2 regions of the Burkholderia sp. AU30198 genome follow, and region 2 is predicted to be linked to the other one. Evidence: predicted binding sites of a transcription regulator. Region 2 holds the regulator's gene; the other holds the start of a gene.
What was found. The regulator sigma-54, encoded in region 2, starts transcription at its own class of promoters, with help from an activator protein. The targets are predictions, from matches to a motif close to TGGCANGNAANCTGCTTT.
Positions count from the first base shown of each region.

Region 1: a site for sigma-54 is predicted at 2,434-2,451, ahead of glnA (type I glutamate--ammonia ligase). Genes of this name have one in related genera too.

Region 1 covers NZ_JAIZSA010000020.1:65,580-69,995, reverse strand. The annotation lists gene glnL (nitrogen regulation protein NR(II)) at 1-748, opposite strand, end outside; gene glnA (type I glutamate--ammonia ligase) at 909-2,324, opposite strand; gene LGN19_RS32750 (rhodanese-like domain-containing protein) at 2,730-3,194, shown strand; gene LGN19_RS32745 (competence/damage-inducible protein A) at 3,310-4,125, opposite strand; gene LGN19_RS32740 (EI24 domain-containing protein) at 4,122-4,416, opposite strand, start outside.
Region 2 covers NZ_JAIZSA010000008.1:76,574-80,989, reverse strand. The annotation lists gene lptC (LPS export ABC transporter periplasmic protein LptC) at 1-229, shown strand, start outside; gene lptA (lipopolysaccharide transport periplasmic protein LptA) at 250-915, shown strand; gene lptB (LPS export ABC transporter ATP-binding protein) at 912-1,688, shown strand; gene LGN19_RS18695 (RNA polymerase factor sigma-54) at 1,848-3,353, shown strand; gene hpf (ribosome hibernation-promoting factor, HPF/YfiA family) at 3,512-3,871, shown strand; gene LGN19_RS18685 (PTS sugar transporter subunit IIA) at 4,040-4,416, shown strand, end outside.

The DNA of each region.
Region 1 (4,416 bases), on a different contig from region 2:
CGCGCTCGATCGTGAGACCGCGCGGGAATTCCGCGAGCATCACCGCGCGCACGCGTTCGCATACTTCATGAATGTTCACGTCGCCGACGATGTGCGGATGCCGATGCGGCTCCAGCAACCGGTCGACGAGCGTCTGCAGGCGGTCGGACTCCTTGATGATCACCTGCGTGTATTCGCGCAACTCGCCACGCTCGCGCTCGCCGAGCTCGAATTCGAGCAGCTGGGCTGCGCCGCGAATGCCGCCGAGCGGGTTCTTGATCTCGTGCGCGAGGTTGCGGATCAGTTGCTTGTTGACCGCGGTCAGGTCGTGAATGCGCTCCTCGCGATCGGTGCGCGACTGCCGCTCGTTCTCGAACAGCTCGACGAGCACGAAATCGGGCGCGGTCTCGAGGAAGCCGACGATCGCATGCACATGCAGCGGTTCGCGGCCGGGCCGGTCGAGCACGGTATCGAGGTGCGTCGCGTGAAAGCGTTCCTCGCCGATCGCGGTGATCGTCGATGCCAGCTCGTTCGCGTTCGGAAAAATCTCGCCCCACGGCCGCTGCGCGAGCTGCCGGCGCGAGATGTCGAGCATCGCCTCCGCGGACGGGTTCGCGAACGCGATCCGCAGCGTCTTGCGGTCGAGCACGATCACGACCGTCGGCAGCGCTTCCAGCCCCGCCAGCAGGCCCGAGCGCGCGAGCCGCTCGTCGTCCGTCTGTCGCTCGGGCTGCCCCGTTTTCGCCTTGATCAGATTCTTCAGAACCATCTGCGTGCTTGTCGCGCCTCAACGGGCCGGAAAAGGAAAATCGTCGGAACAAAAAAGGGACGGCTGGACGCCGCCCCTTTCAGACTCCGCCGTTCCCGTCGCAGGCCGCGCGACGGGAACGAACCGGCAGGACGGCGCTGAATCGAAGCGCCATCGCCGATTACAGCGAGTAGTACATCTCGAACTCGATCGGGTGCGTCGTCATGCGGAACTTCGCCAGCTCCTGCTCCTTCAGCGCAAGGTACGCGTCGAGCATGCTGTCCGTGAACACGCCGCCACGGGTCAGGAACTCGCGATCCTTGTCGAGCGCTTCCAGTGCCTGGTCGAGGCCCGCGCACACGGTCGGGATCTTTGCATCCTCTTCCGGCGGCAGGTCGTACAGGTTCTTGTCCGCGGCTTCGCCCGGATGGATCTTGTTCTGGATCCCGTCGAGGCCTGCCATCATCAGTGCCGAGAACAACAGGTACGGGTTCGCCATCGGATCCGGGAAGCGCGTTTCGATACGGCGGCCCTTCGGGTTCGACACGTGCGGAATGCGGATCGATGCCGAACGGTTGCGTGCCGAGTAGGCGAGCTTGACCGGTGCTTCGAAGTGCGGGACCAGACGCTTGTACGAGTTCGTCGTCGGGTTCGTGATCGCGTTCAGTGCACGGGCGTGCTTGATGATGCCGCCGATGTAGAACAGCGCCAGTTCCGACAGGCCGGCGTAGCCGTTGCCTGCGAACAGGTTCTGGCCGTCCTTCCAGATCGACTGGTGAACGTGCATGCCCGAACCGTTGTCGCCGACGACCGGCTTCGGCATGAACGTCGCCGTCTTGCCGTACGAGTGCGCGACGTTGTGGATGATGTACTTCGACCATTGCGTCCAGTCGGCGCGCTCGACCAGCGTCGAGAACTTCGTGCCGATTTCGTTCTGGCCCTGGCCCGCCACTTCATGGTGGTGCACTTCGACCGGGATGCCGAGCTGTTCGAGCAGCAGGCACATTTCCGAACGCATGTCCTGGAACGTGTCGACCGGTGCGACCGGGAAGTAGCCGCCCTTCGTGCCCGGACGGTGGCCCGTGTTGCCGCCTTCGAATTCCTTCGCCGACGACCACGGTGCTTCTTCCGAGTTGATCTTCACGAAGCAACCCGACATGTCCGTGCTCCACTGGACCGAGTCGAAAATGAAGAATTCCGGCTCCGGACCGAAGAAGGCCGTGTCGCCGATGCCCGTGCTCTTCAGGTACGCTTCCGCGCGCTTCGCGAGCGAACGCGGGTCGCGCTCGTAACCCTTGCCGTCGGCCGGTTCGACCACGTCGCAGGTCAGCACCAGGGTCGACTCTTCATAGAACGGGTCGATGAAGGCGGCGTTCGGATCCGGCATGAGCAGCATGTCCGACGCCTCGATGCCCTTCCAGCCGGCGATCGACGAGCCGTCGAATGCATGACCGCTTTCGAACTTGTCTTCGTCAAACGCCGAAACCGGCACCGACACGTGCTGTTCCTTGCCGCGCGTGTCCGTGAAGCGGAAATCGACAAACTTGCAGTCCTCGTCCTTCACGAGTTGCATGACGTCGGCGACGGTTTTACTCATAACCTCTTCTCCTGATTGAACAATTCCGGCGGACTGGGAACCGCCTCGTTTATCGAGCTGACCGGGGTCTTGCTTTTGCGCAGCGCGCCCCGATTCGACCGAATCCTATAAAGCAGCTTCCGTGCCACCTACGCGCAAGACTGGCGCGAATCGCGCCAGCGCTCGTCACGACGGGGCTGTGCTGCGCAATTCCGGGGCTCGGCTTCGCACCGCCAGCCGACCGAAAGCACCTCGATGGTGCAATCGGTGCAATGCGCCGCGCCCACGGAATCATTCTGGTGCATGCGCGCCATTCTGCACCCTTTTGGTGAACGCGTGTGGGGTGCGCACACCGTACCCTACACGGACATCCGCGCCGCGACGCCGCGCTAGAATGTTCGTTTGACCGATAGGAGACTCCCTGCCATGAGTACGCTCGACCAGCTTTACGCGAAGGCCGACGAACGCCGCGCACAAGGCGCGCTCAACTACGCCGGGGCGCTGCTGCCGGCCGAGGCTTTCGAACTGCTGCAGCTCGACCCGTCGGCGCGCCTCGTCGATGTGCGCACCCGCGCCGAACTCGACTGGATCGGCCGCCCGCTCGTCGGCGACGGCCAGTACCTGCACCTCGAATGGACGCGCTACCCGGGCGGCGTGCCGAACGCCGAATTCGTCAACGAACTGAAGGCGGCCCTCCCGGCCGATGCGCCCATCCTGTTCCTGTGCCGCAGTGCCGCGCGCTCGAAGCTCGCCGCGATCGCCTCCACGCAGGCCGGCTTCACGAAGGCGTTCGACCTGCTCGAAGGCTTCGAGGGCGCGAAGGACGCCGAAGGCCACCGCAAGACGGTCGAAGGCTGGTGCTTCCGGAAACTGCCGTGGATCGGCGCCTGACGGCGCGCCGCTCCAGCCGGTTGCGACAACCTTATCGTCGAGCCGGGCGATGACATGCCGATGACGGGCCGCGTTGCGCGGCCCGTGGCTTTTGTGCGGCCTGCCGAGGGGCCGCTCAGGCGCGCGGCGTCTCGGGTTCGACAACGTCGCCGCCGAGCAGGTGCACGCCTTCGCGCAGCTTCACGTACGCGGCTGCAACCGCTTCCGGCTCGCCCTTCACGCCGAGGTCGATGTGACGGCGCGCGTAGATTCCGCCGCGCTCCGCATCGCCGACGCTCGGCAGGCTGAACACGCGCACGCCCGGGAAATCGCGCTCGATGCGCTCCATCAGCGGCGTGAGCGTCGATTCCGGCAGCTCGAACACGTACAGCGAGCGCTCCGCGTGGGGCGTCGCGTGATGCAGGTGCGCGTACTTCGTATCGAGCACCCATTCGATCATCGGCCACGCCATCACCGGGAAGCCCGGCACGAAGTGAAGGTCGCCGACCGAGAAGCCGGGAATCCGGTTGTAGCCGTTCGGGATGATCGTCGCGCCCACCGGAAACACGCCCATGTTGAAGCGGTGCTGGTTCTCCGGCGACTCGAAGTCGACCGGCGTGGCCGGATCGGTGTGCGTTTCGCGGATCCGCTCCGAAATCAGCACCTTCGCGTCCGGATGGAGCTCGAGCGGCACGCCGAGCGCGGCGGCCGCGCACTGGCGCGTGTGGTCGTCCGGCGTCGCGCCGATCCCGCCCGTCGAGAACACGACGTCGCCCGACGCGATCGCGCGTGCGAGGGTCGCCGTGATGCGCGCCGGATCGTCGCCGACGTATTCGGCCCAGTCGAGCGCGAGGCCGCGCGCGCCGAGCAGCTCGATGACCTTCGCCAGATGCTTGTCCTGCCGGCGGCCCGAAAGGATTTCGTCGCCGATGATGATGATGCCGATGCTCATGCCTGCCCCATGTCGATTGCGGTGGCGCGCGAACTCGCACGCAGGTCCTCCAGCGCGCGCAGGCAGTAATGCCCGAACCACAGCGCCGAGAAGACGAGGATGAAAGCGTAAACCCAGATCATGGCCGCCGCGACGAACGGAAACAGCACCATCATCCAGACCGACGATACCCACACGAAGGTCGGCACGGTGCCGAGCAGCCCGGTCGCGACGCCAATGCCGATCAGCGGCCAGCGGTGCTGCCGCACGAGCGCCCGGCGCTCGTCGCGGCTCGCGTGCAGCGCCAGCGCG
Region 2 (4,416 bases):
CGGCGATCCGCAGATGCAGGCCGATTCCCAGCATTTCCGGATCTTCGTCAATGACGATGTGATCCAGACCGAAAAGCCGGTTAAACTTCAGCGCGGCCTGTCGCTCGTCAACGCGACCGACGGCATGAAGTACAACAACGTCACCCGGGTCATCGAGCTTTACGGCAACGTGCGCGGCACGATCGCCGCGCAGGACACGTCCGGCGGCTCGAAAGGTCAACCCAAGTGACGCATCCCTCACGTGACTGCATGAACGAACCGTTCCCTCGACTGATTTCCGGCGGCGCTGCGCGCGCCGTCCGCGCCGCGCTTGCCGCGACGCTCGTGGCGCTCCCGCTGGTCGGGCTGGCGCCGCTCGCCCATGCCGAGAAGGCCGACCAGAACAAGCCGATCAACGTCGAGGCCGACAACCTGACCTATGACGACCTGAAGCAGGTCACGGTCGCGACCGGCAACGTCGTGATCACGAAGGGCACGATCATCATCAAGGGCGATCGCGTCGAAGTGCGCCAGGACCCGGAAGGCTATCAGTACGCGACCTCGTTCGGCAGCGGCAAGAAGCACGCAACCTTCCGCCAGAAGCGCGAAGGCATCGACGAGTACATCGACGGCGACGCCGAGCGCATCGACTACGACGGCAAGCAGGACCTGACCACGCTGACCACCGCCGCGACCGTGCGCCGCCTGCAGGGCACGACGACCGTCGCCGATACCGTGCACGGCAGCGTGATCACGTACGACGGCCAGCGCGACTTCTACACCGCGAAGGGCGGCAAGGACGTCGCCGCGCCGGGCAACCCGAACGGCCGCGTGCGCGCGATGCTGTCGCCGAAGAACGGCGGCCCCGCGCCGCTGAACGGCGCGCCGGCAAAGCTGTCGCCGTCGACCACGATCCAGGGGGCGCCGGGCCAATGAACGCGTTACCGAACCGCCAGCCGGCCGGCACCACGAGCTCGCTCGTCGTCCGCAACCTGAAGAAGCGCTACGGCTCGCGCACGGTCGTCAAGGACGTATCGCTCGACGTGAAGAGCGGCGAAGTCGTCGGCCTGCTCGGCCCGAACGGCGCCGGCAAGACCACGTCGTTCTACATGATCGTCGGCCTCGTGCCGCTCGACGCGGGCGAGATCTCGCTGAACGGCAGCTCGATCAGCCTGCTGCCGATCCACAAGCGCGCCTCGCTCGGCCTGTCGTACCTGCCGCAGGAAGCGTCCGTGTTCCGCAAGCTGACCGTCGAGGAAAACATCCGCGCGGTGCTCGAGCTGCAGCACGGCGAAGACGGCAAGCGGCTGTCGAAGGACGCGATCTCGTCGCGCGCCGAAGCGCTGCTCGACGAGCTGCAGATCGGCCACCTGCGCGAGAACCCCGCGCTGTCGCTGTCGGGCGGCGAGCGGCGCCGGGTCGAAATCGCGCGCGCGCTGGCCACCAACCCGAACTTCATCCTGCTCGACGAACCGTTCGCCGGCGTCGACCCGATCGCGGTGCTCGAGATCCAGAAGATCGTCAAGTTCCTGAAGCAGCGCAACATCGGCGTGCTGATTACCGATCACAACGTCCGCGAAACGCTCGGCATCTGCGATCACGCCTACATCATCAGCGACGGCTCGGTGCTCGCCGCCGGTGCGCCGAGCGAAATCATCGAAAACGAAAGCGTGCGCCGCGTGTACCTCGGCGAACACTTCCGGATGTAACTCCCCCTCGTGGCTGGCTGCACCCCGCCCGGCGTCGCCGCGCGGGGCCGCGCCCCGCTTCGCGGCCATGCCCGCGGCCGGGCGGCGCGCCGCGCGTAATCGCGGATGGCTCAACGCGCCTGGGTCGTGGCAAACTGCCGGTATGACCTCCTCCTTGCCATGAAAGCCAGCCTTCAACTCCGCCTGTCGCAACATCTGGCGCTGACGCCCCAGCTACAGCAGTCGATCCGGCTCCTGCAGTTGTCGACGCTCGAATTGCAGCAGGAAGTCGCGATGGCCGTCGCGCAGAATCCGCTGCTCGAGAACGACGACGAATGGATCGCGAGCCCGCTGCGTGTCGCAGCGGACGGATCGTTGATCGCGCAGACGCCTCCCGCACAGAACACCGAGCCCGCTTCGATGAACAGCGGCAGTTCGTCGAGCGATCGCGCCGAGCGCGACGAGCCGGCCGGCGCGGATGAATACGACAGCTACGCATCCGGCGACGGCAACGACGGCCCGCAGTGGAATCTCGACGAATTCGGCCGCTCGAGCGGCGCGTCCGACGACGACGACCTCCCGCCGCTGCAGGTGCAGGAAGCGGCGACGTCGCTGCGCGACCACCTGTCCGCGCAGTTGCGCGTCACGCAGGCCAGCCCGCGCGATCGTGCGCTCGTGATGTTCCTGATCGAATCGCTCGACGACGACGGCTACCTGACCGCGACGCTCGACGAAGTGCTCGCCGACCTGCCGCCCGAACTGGAGATCGACTGCGACGAACTGAACGCGGCGCTCGCGCTGCTGCACAGCTTCGATCCGGCCGGGGTCGGCGCCCGCTCGGCATCCGAATGCCTGAAGCTGCAGTTGCTGCGCCTCGATCCGTCCCCGACGCGCACGCTCGCGCTCGAGATCGTGTCGCAGCATCTCGAACTGCTCGCCGCCCGCGACTTCACGCGGTTGCGCAAGCACCTGAAGGCGAGCGACGACGCGCTGCGCGACGCGCACATGCTGATCCGCTCGCTGGAGCCGTTCCCCGGCGCCGCATACGGGAAGGCCGAGGCCGACTACGTCGTGCCCGACATCATCGTGAAGAAGGCCGGCCAGGGATGGCTCGCGGAGCTCAATCCGGAAGTCGTGCCGCGCCTGCGGATCAACAATCTCTACGCGAACATCCTGCGCAACAGCCGCGGCGATCCGTCGGCCGGTTCGCTCAAGCAACAGCTGCAGGAAGCACGCTGGCTGATCAAAAACATCCAGCAGCGATTCGACACGATCCTGCGTGTCGCGCAGGCGATTGTCGAGCGTCAAAAGAACTTCTTTGCGCACGGTGAAATTGCCATGCGCCCCTTGGTTTTGCGGGAAATAGCTGATACGCTGGGCCTACACGAGTCGACTGTCAGCCGTGTGACAACCGGGAAGTACATGCTGACCCCGTTCGGGACGCTTGAATTTAAGTACTTCTTCGGATCTCACGTCTCGACCGACACCGGTGGCGCCGCTTCGTCGACGGCCATCCGAGCCCTCATCAAGCAACTGATAGGAGCTGAAGACCCTAAATCGCCACTTTCGGACAGCCGCATTGCCGAGCTGCTGGCGGAACAAGGATTCGTGGTCGCGCGCCGCACGGTTGCGAAGTACCGCGAAGCCCTCAAGATCCCGGCAGTGAATCTACGCAAGTCTCTTTAAGCCTGCTGCCTGCCCGGCGGCAGGCGTGTTCCGGCCACCGCGCATACGGGGAACAGGCCGGGCGACCTGTCCGCGATACACCGCCTCGCGCGGTACGGGCAAGTCGACCGGAGCGCCGCCTCGATGCGGCCGGGTGGTCACTCGCTTGGAGAAGCACTATGAACCTGAAGATCAGTGGACATCATCTCGAAGTCACGCCTGCAATTCGCGAATACGTGATCACCAAGCTGGACCGGGTGCTACGGCATAGCGATCAGGTGATCGATGGCACTGTGATCCTCTCGGTCGACAACCACAAGGAAAAGGACAAGCAGCAGCGCGCGGAAATCAACCTGCACCTGAAGGGCAAGGACATCTTCGTCGAAAGTGCGAACGGTAACCTGTATGCAGCGATCGACCTGCTGATCGACAAGCTGGACCGTCAGGTCGTCAAGCACATGGAGCGCCTGCAAACGCATGCGCACGACCCGATCAAGCTTCAACCGTCGATCGACCAGATTGAACTGCCGCCGCAGTAACCTTCACCGCAACACACACGTCGCCCGGTTCGCCGGGCGTTTTTTTTGCGACTCCGCGCAGAGGTGCAACCGGTCCGTCCGCGCTGCGCCACGCACGCGGCTGTGCTCTATAATGTTCCGGTTATCGCCGGGGGGCGCTGGACGCGGTAGCTGCGTTGCAGGTTGCCGATGCCAAACGCCTTGATATCGCCGGACATGGGTAATCAGTCTGCCGCCGCAAGGAGACCCCAGGCCGCCCAATCGCCTGCCAACATGAATCGCCTAGCCAAAATCCTGCCCATAGAGAACGTCGTCATCGACCTCTCAGTCACCAGCAAGAAACGCGTGTTCGAACAAGCCGGGCTGATGTTCGAGAATCAGAACGGCATCGCCCGCAGCACCGTCACGGACAACCTGTTCGCGCGCGAGCGCCTCGGCTCGACCGGGCTCGGCGAAGGTGTCGCGATTCCGCACGGGCGCATCAAGGGTCTCAAGCACCCGCTCGCCGCGTTCGTCCGGCTCGCCGATGCGATCCCGTTCGAAGCCCCCGACGGCCAGCCGGTCGG